3 regions of the Kitasatospora sp. NPDC049285 genome follow, and region 2 is predicted to be linked to each of the others. Evidence: riboswitches for the same ligand, from Rfam matches in the RefSeq annotation. Region 2 holds a riboswitch; each other region holds the start of a gene.
What was found. A riboswitch is a leader RNA that binds a small molecule or an ion and turns the genes downstream of it on or off. The one in region 2 is predicted to bind cyclic di-AMP.

Region 1 (4,254 bases), on a different contig from region 2:
CAACGGTTTGTTGATGAATCGCGTGGACTCTACTCCTTCCTCCACAGCAAAGGGAACGTCCGTGGCCAGCACCTCCACCGAACGCGCCGCCGGCTCGGTGCAGTCCGTCGAGCGCGCCTTCCTGCTCCTGGAGGCGCTCGCCGACTCCGGCGGCATCGCCACCCTCAGCGAACTCTCCACCACCTCCGGCCTTCCGATGCCGACCATCCACCGCCTGGTGCGCACCCTGGTCACCCAGGGCTACGTCCGCCAGGACACCGCCCGCCGCTACACCCTCGGTCCCCGGCTGATCCGCCTCGGCGAGACGGCCGGCCGCCTGCTCGGCAGCTGGGCGCGCCCCTACCTGGCGGAGCTGATGGAGGCCACCGGCGAGACCGCCAACCTGGCGGTGCTGGAGGGCGGCGAGGTGGTGTACGTCGGTCAGGTCCAATCCCGGCGCTCCATGCGGATGTTCACCGAAGTCGGCCGCCGCGTCCAGCCCCACTGCACCGGCGTCGGCAAGGCGCTGCTGGCGCAGCTGCCCGAGGACGAGGCCCGCGCCCTGCTCGGCCCCGGCCCGCTGCAGTCCCACACCTCGTACACCGTCACCGACCCTTCCGCGCTGCTCGAGCAGCTCGCCGTCTCCCGCGAGCGCGGGTACGTGGTCGACGACCAGGAGCAGGAGATCGGCGTGCGCTGCATCGCCGTCGCCGTGCCCGGCGCACCCACGCCCACCGCGCTCTCCGTCTCCGGCCCGGAGGGCCGCATCCAGGCGCTGGAGTCCCAGTCCGGGGCGGCCGGCCTGGTCCCGCTGATGCAGACGATCGCCGCCCGCCTCGGCGAGGTGCTCTGACGGACCGTCAGGGCCGCCTTACGCTGAGTGTACCTCCGCACACTCGTCACAGGAGCGCACGTGCACCGTCTGGTCCCCCTCCTCGCCGCGCCCCTGCTGGCGTTCGCCCCCGCCGTCGCGCCGTCCGCCTCCGACCTGCGGGTGGTCCGGCTGGACCCGGATCCCGTGGCGCCGGGCGGGACCACCGCGGTGCACGCCTTCGTTGCCAACGGCGGGCCGGACACCACCGCCTCGCCGTTCACGGTGCTGGTCGACCTGCCGGCGGGCTTCACCGCCGAGGGGCCGTTCTTCCCGTCCGGGTGCACGGCGGCACCGGCCGGCCGCCTGGTGAGCTGCACCTTCCCGGCCGGTCTGCCGCGCTACCGGACGGCGACCGCGCTGGTCCCGGTCCGCGCGGACGCGAACGTGCCCCCCGGCAGCAGCGCCGAGGGGCACGTTCAGGTGCTGAGCGCGGACCACCGCGATCCGGCGGACGACCGGACGGCGTTCACGCTCTCCGTGTCGTGACGGGGCGTCAGCGGTACACGCGCACGTAGTCCGAGCTGAAGCTGATCGGCGCGCTGCCGCTCGCGGCGGGGTGGTAGGCCCCGGCGCTCAGCGACAGGTTGAGGATCAGGTACGCCGACCAGTTCGACCCGACGCCCGTGCCGTCGGAGAAGACCTTCTGCCCGTTCACGTACCAGTCGACCGAGTTGGCGCCGTAGTACGTCCCGATGGTCACCCACTTGTCGGCGCCGACCGAGGCCGCGTCGGTGTAGTACTTCGAGCCGGACTTCACGTGGTTGGTGAGCTCCAGCAGGTTCGGGTTGTCCGGGTGGTACTCGAACGAGTCGATCTCGCCGTTGCCGTTCTTCCAGGTCCACAGCGCCGGCCAGGCACCCGACCCGGCCGGCAGCTTGACCCGGGTCTCGGCGTAGTCGCCGGTCTTCACCTGGAAGCCCTGCTGCGAGTACTCGGTGGTGAGCAGTCCGGTGTCCCAGGCCCGCTTGCCGTTCTCCAGGGTGTGGCTGGAGGGGGTGGCGGTGAAGGTGGCGACGCCGCCGGAGACGGTGACCGCGTTCGGGCTCAGCCAGTCCAGCTTGTTGTCGTCCGGGTTGTGGTTGCCGTACTTGTACGAGCTGCTGCGGTCGCCGGTCCACTTGGAGCCGTAGCCGATCGGGCCGTCGAACTCCTCGGACCAGGCCAGCGACTTCCCGGGCACCGGCGCACCGGTCGACGGCGCGGGCGTCGGGGTCGGCGTGGGGGTGGGAGTCGGCGTGGGCGTCGGCTTCGGGGTCGGGGTCGGGGTCGGGGTGGGCGTCGGCTTCGGGGTTGGGGTCGGCGTGGGGGTCGGGGTGGGCTTCGGCGCCGGGGTCGGCGTCGTGCCGGCGGCCGCGACCGTCAGGGTGCGCGCGGGCAGGTTGTGCCAGCTGCCCGCGGTGTCCTGCCAGAAGCCGAACTGGGTGTAGCTGCCGGCCGGCAGGGTGCGGGCCGCGCTGGTGAAGGTGACGCCGCTCGGGCAGATCCGGACGTTGCCCGCGTTGCCGGGGAAGTCCAGGTTGCGCCCGGCCGCGTCACGCACGCCGACGCCGACGGTCTTCGCGGTGAAGCAGGAGTCCGAGTGCAGGGTGAGCGAGGCGGTGGTGGCGGCGCCGGCGGTCATCGCGGTCGGGGTGAGCCGGTCCTGGACGACGGTGGTGGCGGCGTTGGCGCTGCCGGTGGCCAGGGGCACGCCGAGCAGCGCGACCGACCCGGCGAGGACGCCGAGGCGGGCGGGGGTGGCGACAGGTCGCATGGGGGTGGTCCTCCGCGACGCCTGCGAGGTGAGCTGTCGGGTTCGGGCGCTGAGGCAGCCCGGCCGCGCGTGGCGGCTTCACCCCGAGCCGGGCCCGCGCGCCCCTGGGCAGGGCGGAGGGCACGGCGTACTGCCGTGGTTCCCCCGCTCCTGCCCGTGCTGTGCTCTGGGTGTCGCCGACGGGCGGGCAGGACTCGGCGTCCCGGCGGCGGGTGAGCCCGGTGGGCGTCCCGAGCAGGCTAGGCAGATTGTCCTTATATCTCCAATACCGGTCCGCTGAGACATGGTTCACACCCGCCGCGCCGGGTGATCACCCGCGGACCGCCCCTCGGCCATGGGGCCGACAGCCACACCGGGCGGCCCGGGGTATGCGCCGCACCCATTCCGACGGCACTCCCGCCTCCGTAGCGTGCGCGTACGGGACTCAGCGTGAAGGAGTGAACGCGGTATGTGGAGAAACGGACGCGGGAGGCGCGGCGGCTTGGGCTTCCTGCTCGCGGGCGTGCTCGCGCTGGCGGGTGCGGTCGTCCCGACGGGGACGGCTTCGGCGGCGGTGCCGTCCAACCTGACCCTGGAGGCGAACTACGGCAGCGTCGCCAACGGCTGGGACCACGTCGAGCGGTACCTCGACACCACCTCCGGCTTCCACCAGGAGCAGTACCCGCCGGACGGCCGCGGCGACCAGGACGGGCAGCGCCTCACCTTCTTCGGCGGCGTCAAGCAGCCCTACTCCGGTCGCTTCCTGCTCTACTCGGCGCCGGGCTGGAACACCGGCGCGCACCAGGTCCCCGTGCTGCTGGTGCACGGCGCCAACGACAACCCGGACCGGGCCTGGGCCAACCCCGGCGAGTCCGGCGGCTACGGCTGCGGCGCCGCCTCCTGCCCGAGCACCGGCCTGATGCAGTACCTGGCCGGGCAGGGGTACCGGGTCTTCGCGATCGGCTTCGCGCACAAGCAGGGCGACAACCTGATGCAGGCTCAGGAGGTCGGGGACGCCGTCGCGCTGATCCGCGCCAAGCTCGGCGTCCCCCAGGTGGACCTGGTGGGCTGGAGCAAGGGCGAGATGTCCACCCGGGCCTACGTGTCCTCGGTCAAGCCGTCCTGGGGCCGCCCGTACGCGGGCGACGTGCGCAAGCTGATCACCCTCGGCGGGCCGAACGGCGGCTACGACTACCCCTTCGCGCACGGGTGGGCGCACGACTTCTCGATCTGGCCGCAGTGCGGCGGCGCGGTCAACGCCCCCTCCCCGCACCTGCACATGACCTGCTACGGCACCTACACCGCGCACCCGGAGTTCTCCTTCACCCCGAGCGGCGGCTACGACGACTACCCCGGGCAGCGGCAGATGCTGGCCCGCTGGGACTCGGTCTTCGGCGTCGACCAGACCCAGCAGGACTGGTACACGACCTACTACGGCGGGCAGGGCTTCTACACCGACGGCGGCGGCATCCAGGCCGCGATCAACGCGGGCTCGCTGGTCACGCCGCTGCGCCAGGCCGGGGTGCCCGCCACGGTGACGTCCTACCTGCTGGCCGGCGGCACGCCCAGCATCGTCGGCATCTTCAACGAGAACCGCGGCCCGAGCGACGGCGTGGTCTTCGTCTCCAGCGCGCTCGACACCACCGGCTTCGGCACCGTCGGGGGCACC
Region 2 (4,254 bases):
ATAAGGTCGGACCCCATGGCCGACAGCACGCGGACGAGTGCGACGGGCCGCCCGGCCGCCAAGGCGGCCCGCGAGCCCGTGACGGCCCGGTGGCGCGCGGCGCTGTACCGGGCCCGACGCAGGCTGCGCCGAACCGGGGTGGACTACTTCCGCGGCGACGGCGCCGACTGGTGGGCCTTCGCGCTGCTCGCGCTGGCCGTCCCGCTGCTGGTCATGCTGAACGTCTGGATCCCCAACTGGTGCCCGCCCACCGCCCTGGTGCTGCCGATCCTGGCCGGCGCCCTGCTGCTGCGCCCCGGCACCCTGGTGCTGCTGTACGCGGTCGCGGCCGGCGGGCTGATCACCGAGTCCCTGGTGCACACCGGGGAGCGGACCGCGGCCGACAACCCCGACGCCTACATCTACGGGGTCACCCCCGGCGCGGCCCTGGTGGTCGGCGCGGTCGGCGTCGCCGGGCTGCTGGTCGCCCAGTTCCGCCGCCGGGTCGGCGTGCCGTGGCGCGGCGGCTCCACCATGCTCTTCGACCTGCGCGAGCGGATCCGGGTGCAGGGCCGCGTCCCCCGGCTCCCGGAGGGCTGGCACGCCGACATGGCGCTGCGCCCGGCCGGCGGCCAGTCCTTCTCCGGCGACTTCATGGTGGCCGCCCGCACCGGCCCCGGCGGCCGGGTGCTGGAGGCGGTGCTCGCCGACGTCTCCGGCAAGGGCATGGACGCCGGCAGCCGGGCCCTGCTGCTGTCCGGCGCCTTCGGCGGCCTGCTCGGCTCGCTGCCCGCCCACGACTTCCTGCCCGCCGCCAACGGCTACCTGCTCCGCCAGGACTGGGAGGAGGGCTTCGCCACCGCCGTCCACCTGGTGCTCGACCTGGACACCGGCGAGTACGAGCTGCTGTCGGCCGGCCACCTGCCCGGCATGCACCGCCTCGCCGGCGCCGGCCACTGGGAGGTCAAGCAGGCCGAGGGCCCGCTGCTCGGGGTGTACGACGGCGCCAAGTTCGAAGGGGTGCGCGGCACCCTCGGCCCCGGTGACCTGCTGCTGATGTGCACCGACGGCATGGTGGAGATCCCCGGCCGCGACCTCGCCGAGGGCATGGACCGGCTGATGGGCGAGGCGGACCGGCTGGTGGCCACCGCCCCGGTGGCCGGGCGCTCCGGCGCCGCGGTCCGGCTCATCGACACCGTCGCCAAGCACGTCAACGACGACCGCGCCGTGCTGCTGGTCTGGCGTCGCTGACTCCCGCCCGCGCCGGTCGGCGCACCGTGCGGGAGGCGCTCGCGGGCTGTCCACGGAGTGTCAACCCGGGACGTTGATCTTCGGCCAATTCTCCTGCGGCACCCGGGGAATGGATCACCTGCGGGTCTGCCTGCCGGTTTGCCGGGAGAGCCCCCGCAGTCCGCCGCCCGCCGACGGTCCGTCAAGGCCGGTCCGCTATGGTCACGGTCGGCGAAAATCAGTCTCATCGCGCGGGTTGCGGCGCCGGGCTTGTGGGCAAGTCCTTTACGCAGTCCGCACGAACGACCACACTGAGTCCGGATGGGCTGGTGGGGACACGGGGGGTTGGGGCCGGTTTCCGCCTGGAGCCATCTCCGGTTCCGACACGAGTCCCCGCCATGAACCGAGGAAGTGAGTCCGGGTGGCCTTCTCCGTCTCCGCGCTGGTCCTGTTCGGCATCGTCTGCGCCATCTTCATCCGCAACAAGCAGCTGAAGAGCGGGCACTTCATCGTCGCCGCGCTGTTCGGCTTCATGCTGAGCCAGTCGACCGCGGCCGGTCCGATCCAGCAGTTCCTCAACTCGGTCGCCAAAGCCATCTCCTCGATCGCGGGTTGACGCACCGTCGGCTCCCGGGGGGAACACCGCGACGGACGGGGAGGCGCCCCGCGCCGTCGCACCGGCCTGCCCGCGGGTGACCAGGGTCACCCGTTCCGTCACTCCGCGTCCGCACCGCACTGCGGAGGGTGCCCGAAATCGCCCCGCGTAGAGGGTTCGTAGGCACACCGTCATGATCCCGTGCGCGGACCGCAGCAGGCCGCTCGGCAGAGCGTGACCTGTCGATCCGTCAGCCCCTTCCCGATCTTGGGAACGGGGCTTTTCGGCGCTTGCCAGCCTCCTGACCCGTGGGTTTTGCTTCCTCAGCAGCCCGGCAATGGTCCGGGTGGGCCACCGAGCGGAACGCCTAGTCCTGCCGCCGTCCGGTGCCGACCAGATACCCAGTCACGGCAGGAGCGGGGGAACCACAGGTAAGTCGCCGGACCCGGAACACGGGCCCCGGCTCGGGGTGAAGCCGCGCTTGCGGCCGGGCAACTCTCGCCCGAACCCGACAGCTCACCTCGTAGGCGTCGGAGAGGAATGCTCATGTCCGTCAAGGGCAAGCACCGCAAGCCGCGTATGACCACCCTCGTCCGTATCGCCATCGCCACCGGCGTCGCCGGCGCCGCGGTCGGCCTCCCGGTGACCGCCGCTTCCGCGCACGTCACCACCGACCACCAGGACAACGGCCGCCAGTGGGCCCAGGTCTCGGTGGACGCCACCCCGGTCGCCGACACCGCCGCCGCCGCGCCGCAGGCCGCTCCGGCCGCCGCCGCGCACGACTACAAGGTCGTCTCCGGCGACACCCTGTCGAAGATCGCCACCGCCCAGAAGGTGGACGGCGGCTGGCAGAAGCTGTACCAGGACAACCGCTCGGTCATCGGCGGCAACCCGAACCTGATCTACCCGGGCCAGCAGCTCACCGTCAACGGCAAGGCCGCGGAGACCGCCGCCGCGCCGAAGACCGAGCAGGCCGCCCCGAAGGCCGAGCAGGCCCCGAAGGCGTCCAGCAACGACACCGCCAAGGCGTCCGGCTCCACCAAGTCGACCACCTCCGCGGCGAAGTCGACCACCTCCACCGCCAAGACCGTGCAGGCCGCCCCCAAGGCGTCCACCTCCTCGGTGGCCTCCTCCGGCTACGTCGCGCCGGCCCCCGGCAGCGTCACCACCGGTTACAAGGTGGCGGGCTCCAACTGGGCCAGCGGCTACCACACCGGCATCGACTTCCCGGTCTCCACCGGCACCAGCCTCAAGGCGATCGCCGCGGGCACCGTGGTCTCCGCCGGCAACGGTGGCGCCTACGGCAACCAGGTCATCATCAAGCTGGCCGACGGCAAGTACGCCCAGTACGCCCACCTCTCCTCGATCTCCGTCTCGGCCGGCCAGTCCGTGACGGCGGGTCAGCAGATCGGCCTGTCCGGCGCCACCGGCAACGTGACCGGCCCGCACCTGCACTTCGAGATCCGCACCACCCCGGACTACGGCTCCGACATCGACCCGGTCGCCTACCTGGCCGCCCACGGCGTCAACGTCTGATCCCCGCAGTAACCGTCGAAGGCCCCGCGCAGCGTTGCGCGGGGCCTTCGGGCTGCCGGGCGGAAACACCGACGGCCCGAGCGGAAACGCAGACGGCCCCAACTGCGGGTGCAGTCGGGGCCGTCGGGCTGTGGAGCGGGTGACGAGAATCGAACTCGCGTGACCAGTTTGGAAGACTGGGGCTCTACCATTGAGCTACACCCGCGTAGGCGTACCCGCACCGCCGTGGCGGTGGTGAGGACTGGCCTAGCGTACCTGGTCGGGGCCGCGGAATGCACACCGCTTTGCCGCCGTCGGCTCGCGGATTTCGCTCCGGTCGGGGGCGGGCCGACGTGTACTCTTCTGCTCGGCACCACGGGGTGTGGCGCAGGTTGGTAGCGCGTCCGCTTTGGGAGCGGAAGGCCGTCGGTTCGAATCCGGTCACCCCGACCGTGTGCGGCAGGGTCTCGTCCGGCGGGCGGGGCCCTGTTGTCGTCTTCCGCTTTTCCGGAACGCCGCCGGTGCCGGGCACAGTCGCTTTCGTGGTACCGGTAGGATGGACCGCTGGCGGTAGTACGGACAGCAATGCAGCCCCAACCGCCTATCGCCCTGACCGCAAGCCCCTAGGAGACCTAACCGTGAAGAGCGCCGTCGAGACTCTGAACCCGACCCGGGTTCGACTCACCGTCGAGGTGCCCTTCGAGGAGCTCAAGCCCAGCCTCGACGCGGCGTACAAGAAGATCAACCAGCAGGTCACCGTACCGGGCTTCCGTAAGGGCAAGATCCCGAACAAGGTGATCGACCAGCGGTTCGGCCGTGGCGCCGTGCTGGAGGAGGCCGTCAACGACGCGCTTCCGCGCTTCTACACGCAGGCCGTCGACGAGGGCCAGATCGACGTGCTGGGCCAGCCGGACATCACCGGCATCGAGGGTGTC
Region 3 (4,254 bases), on a different contig from region 2:
GTCTCCCGGGTGCGGCGGGCGAACTTCACCGCGGTGCCCGACCGGCCGTACCGGCTGCCCGCCGAGCTCACCGAGGAGTCGGCGGGGGAGCTGCTGCTGGCGGTGGCCCAGCAGGCCTACGACCGCGGCGTGGACGTGGACGCGGCACTGCGCGCGGCGGCCCGCGGCTACCGCCGGGAGGTGCGCGCCGCGGAGGGGCTGGAGGGCTGAGCCGGGCTGACGGCGGGTCAGCTCGCCAGGCGGGCCGGGTGGTCGGCGTCGGCGGGCTGCCGCTGCGCGGGGACGACCTCGCCGATCGCCTCGCCGACCAGGGCCAGCACCTCGGCCAGCAGGTCGAGGTGGCCGGGCAGTTCGGCGAGCTGGACGATCCGCTCGCCGTCCGGGCCGGCCACCGCGAACAGGTCGATCGGGCCGAGGTGCTTGGCGGCGGTGTCGACCAGGGCGGCGATGTCGCTGGGGCGGTGGACGTCGCCGGACACGCCGACCACGGGGCAGCCGGGGCGGTCGAGTTCGGCGGCGAGGTCCTCGGCGACCCCGGGGTGCAGGTCGGCGATGAGCAGACCGGCGGCCCCGGCGGCGGCGAACCGGCGGGCCAGGTCGGCCCCCGAGCCTCCGTCGAGCACCGCGATGACCACCACTGCCCCGGCTACCCGCATCGTCTGCTCCCCCTTCAGGGCGGACTCGGGCGGCCCGCACGACCGCCCGCGCTATGACTGTCGGAGGATGGTAGGCACGCCCATCCCCTCTGCAACAGGGATTACCCGCCAGGTGACCAGACTCACGCGGCGGAGCCTTTGGATACGGTCAAGACATGTCCCACACGCCCCACCCCACGCAGCCGGAACTCTTCACCTGGGAGTTCGCGGCCGACCCGTACCCGGCGTACGCCTGGCTGCGCCAGCACGCGCCGGTGCACCGCACCACGCTGCCGAGCGGGGTGGAGGCGTGGCTGGTCACCCGGTACGCGGACGCCCGGCAGGCGCTGGCGGACGCCCGGCTGTCGAAGAACCCGGCGCACCACAGCGGGCAGGCGCACCGCACCGGCCGGGTGGGCATCCCGGGCGAGCGGCAGGCCGACCTGATGACCCATCTGCTGAACATCGACCCGCCGGACCACACCCGGCTGCGCCGGCTGGTGTCCAAGGCGTTCACCCCGCGCCGGGTGGCCGAGTTCGAACCGCGCGTGCAGCAGCTCACCGACCGGCTGATCGACTCCTTCGCCGCCCGCGGCGAGGCCGACCTGATCCACGAACTCGCCTTCCCGCTGCCGATCTACGCGATCTGCGAGCTCCTCGGCGTGCCCGAGGAGGACCAGGACGACCTGTGCGACTGGGCCGGCATGATGCTGCGACACACGAAGCCGGGCCAGACCGGCGCCCGGCGCGGGGGAGTGGGCCGCGCGGTGAAGCGGATCCAGAGCTACCTGGCCGAGTTGATCCACCGCAAGCGGGCCGACCTCGGCGACGACCTGATCTCCGGTCTGATCCGGGCCAGTGACCACGGTGAGCACCTCACCGAGAACGAGGCCGCGGCGATGGCCTTCATCTTGCTTTTTGCGGGATTCGAGACCACCATCAATCTAGTCGGCAACGGCGTGTACGCACTGCTCCGCAATCCCGACCAACTCCAGCGCCTGCAAGCTTCGTTGGACCGCGGAGAGACCGGCCTGCTGGAGACCGGGATCGAGGAGCTGCTGCGATACGACGGCCCGGTCGAGCTGGCCACCTGGCGGTTCGCCACCGCTCCGCTGCGGATCGGCGGGGTGGAGATCCCGGTCGGCGACCCGGTGTTGGTGGTGCTGGCCGCGGCCGACCGCGACCCGGCCCGGTTCTCGGACGAGAACACCCTCGACTTGGCCCGGGCGGACAATCCGCACCTCGGTTTCGGACACGGTATCCACTACTGCATCGGCGCCCCGCTGGCCCGACTTGAGGGCCAGCGCGCGATCGGCAGCCTACTGACCAGGCTGCCGGACCTGCGGCTGGCCGCGGACCCGTCCGAACTGCGTTGGCGCGGCGGCCTGATCATGCGCGGTCTGCGCGACCTCCCGGTCTCCTTCACACCCCGCTGACGCCGTTTCGAACCGTCCGAACCCCCGTTCGCAGTGGCTGACGGCGCGTCGGACGGGGGCGCGCGCCGCACTCCCCACACGGACGAAACCGGACATATATGGATGCTCTGTGTACGAGCCGTAGAGGTTCGTGATTTCGGCGTGATGCCGGTGATATGAGCTTGTGATTGCCCGTCAGCTCTGCCTACTCTCCGATCTGCTCGCAGCAGCGGGCCCCGAACGCGGTACGCCGAGTCCTGTCCGCCGCGTCCTCGGGCCACCGAGTCATCGACCCGGACAGGAGCGGGGGAACCACGTATGACCGCCGCCGTCCCAGCGGCTAGGGGTGAAGCCGCCCGGAGGTGGACGCACACGCGTCCGTGACCACCGGGTGGCCGGGCCAGCCTCCCGGTCCGAACCCGACAGCTCACCTCGCAGGCGTGCGGAGAGGACATCCCATGGCAGTTACCGGTACCGGCCGTCACCGACGCAGTACCAAGGCCGAGAAGGTCATCGCCGCCGCCGGCGTGGTCTCGGTCGGCCTGGCCCTGCCCCTGCTCGCCGCCGCCGGAGCGGCAGCCGCCCCGAGCTCCGTCTGGGACCGCGTGGCCCAGTGCGAGAGCGGCGGCAACTGGAGCATCAACACCGGAAACGGTTACTACGGCGGCCTGCAGTTCAGCTCCTCCACCTGGCGCGCCTACGGCGGCGGCCAGTACGCGGGCCGCGCCGACCAGGCCAGCCGCGCCCAGCAGATCGCGGTCGCCGAGCGGGTCCTGGCCTCCCAGGGCCCCGGCGCCTGGCCGGTCTGCTCGGTGCGGGCCGGCCTCAGCCGCGGCGGCGAGGTGGCCGACACCTCGGACGACACCGTCTCCCGCTCGCAGGAGCGCCCGGCCGCGCCGGCCGTCAAGCCGTCCCCCAAGCCCTCGAAGCCCGCCGCCAAGCCGGCCCAGTCCGAGCCCGCCGCCCAGCCGCCGGCCGCGGAGACCCCCGCGCCCGCCGCCGGCGGCTACACCGTGATCGAGGGCGACACCCTCTCCGGCATCGCCGCGGCCCGCAGCCTCCCCGGCGGCTGGGAGCAGCTCTACCAGGCCAACCGCCGGGTGATCGGCGACAACCCGGACCTCATCCTCCCCGGCCAGGTGCTCGCGCTGTGACGCGCGGCGCCTGACGGTCCGTCCGCCCCGGGCGTGCGCAGGGCAGTTCGCGCCGTCCGGGGCCCCGGGCCTGCGGGCAATCAGGTGAACTACCAGTGAGTAGCGGTGCCACACCGTGAGACGAGGCCCGGCCGGACGTGGCCGCGGGGCGGTGTAGGGCTAGGCTCAGGTCGTAACGACCACACATCCGCTTCCGCTAGGAGATGCCTCGTGCCGTCCATTGATGTCGTCGTAGCCCGTGAGATCCTCGACTCCCGCGGCAACCCCACGGTCGAGGTCGAGGTCGGTCTCGACGACGGCAGCACCGGTCGTGCCGCTGTCCCGTCGGGCGCCTCCACCGGCGCGTTCGAGGCGCTGGAGCTCCGCGACGGCGACAAGAACCGCTACTTCGGCAAGGGCGTCGAGAAGGCCGTCCTCGCCGTGATCGAGCAGATCGGCCCCGAGCTGGTCGGCTACGACGCCACCGAGCAGCGGCTGATCGACCAGGCGATGCTCGACCTGGACGCCACCCCGGACAAGTCCTCGCTCGGCGCCAACGCGATCCTCGGCGTCTCCCTCGCCGTCGCGCACGCCGCCTCCGAGGCCAGCGACCTGCCGCTGTTCCGCTACCTGGGCGGCCCGAACGCCCACGTGCTGCCGGTCCCGATGATGAACATCCTCAACGGCGGCTCGCACGCGGACTCCAACGTCGACATCCAGGAGTTCATGATCGCCCCGATCGGCGCGGAGACCTTCTCCGAGGCCGTCCGCTGGGGCGTCGAGGTCTACCACACCCTCAAGGGCGTGCTGAAGGAGCGCGGGCTCTCCACCGGCCTGGGCGACGAGGGCGGCTTCGCCCCGAACCTGGACTCCAACCGCGAGGCCCTCGACCTCATCACCGAGGCCATCAAGAAGGCCGGCTACACCCCGGGCAAGGACGTCGCGCTCGCCCTGGACGTCGCCGCCTCCGAGTTCTTCAAGGACGGCGCCTACCAGTTCGAGGGCAAGGCGCTCTCCTCGGCCGACCTGATCGCGTACTACGCCGAGCTGGTCGCCGACTACCCGCTGGTC

Region 1: linked by a shared signal. The riboswitch ahead of AB0K51_RS17235 (glycoside hydrolase family 16 protein) and the one ahead of AB0K51_RS10135 (peptidoglycan DD-metalloendopeptidase family protein) in region 2 are both predicted to bind cyclic di-AMP.
Region 3: linked by a shared signal. The riboswitch ahead of AB0K51_RS08310 (transglycosylase family protein) and the one ahead of AB0K51_RS10135 (peptidoglycan DD-metalloendopeptidase family protein) in region 2 are both predicted to bind cyclic di-AMP.

What each region holds. Positions count from the first base shown of each region.
Region 1 is NZ_JBFAQR010000023.1:64,538-68,791, reverse strand. It holds gene AB0K51_RS17245 (IclR family transcriptional regulator) at 62-832, shown strand; gene AB0K51_RS17240 (hypothetical protein) at 893-1,339, shown strand; gene AB0K51_RS17235 (glycoside hydrolase family 16 protein) at 1,347-2,606, opposite strand; cyclic di-AMP (ydaO/yuaA leader) riboswitch at 2,612-2,744, opposite strand; gene AB0K51_RS17230 (lipase) at 3,055-4,254, shown strand, end outside.
Region 2 is NZ_JBFAQR010000010.1:101,566-105,819, reverse strand. It holds gene AB0K51_RS10145 (PP2C family protein-serine/threonine phosphatase) at 16-1,230, shown strand; gene AB0K51_RS10140 (hypothetical protein) at 1,631-1,825, shown strand; cyclic di-AMP (ydaO/yuaA leader) riboswitch at 2,193-2,349, shown strand; gene AB0K51_RS10135 (peptidoglycan DD-metalloendopeptidase family protein) at 2,351-3,340, shown strand; tRNA gene AB0K51_RS10130 (tRNA-Gly) at 3,472-3,545, opposite strand; tRNA gene AB0K51_RS10125 (tRNA-Pro) at 3,696-3,769, shown strand; gene tig (trigger factor) at 3,958-4,254, shown strand, end outside.
Region 3 is NZ_JBFAQR010000008.1:80,651-84,904, reverse strand. It holds gene AB0K51_RS08325 (MazG family protein) at 1-210, shown strand, start outside; gene AB0K51_RS08320 (SDR family NAD(P)-dependent oxidoreductase) at 228-656, opposite strand; gene AB0K51_RS08315 (cytochrome P450) at 812-2,071, shown strand; cyclic di-AMP (ydaO/yuaA leader) riboswitch at 2,303-2,505, shown strand; gene AB0K51_RS08310 (transglycosylase family protein) at 2,509-3,204, shown strand; gene eno (phosphopyruvate hydratase) at 3,415-4,254, shown strand, end outside.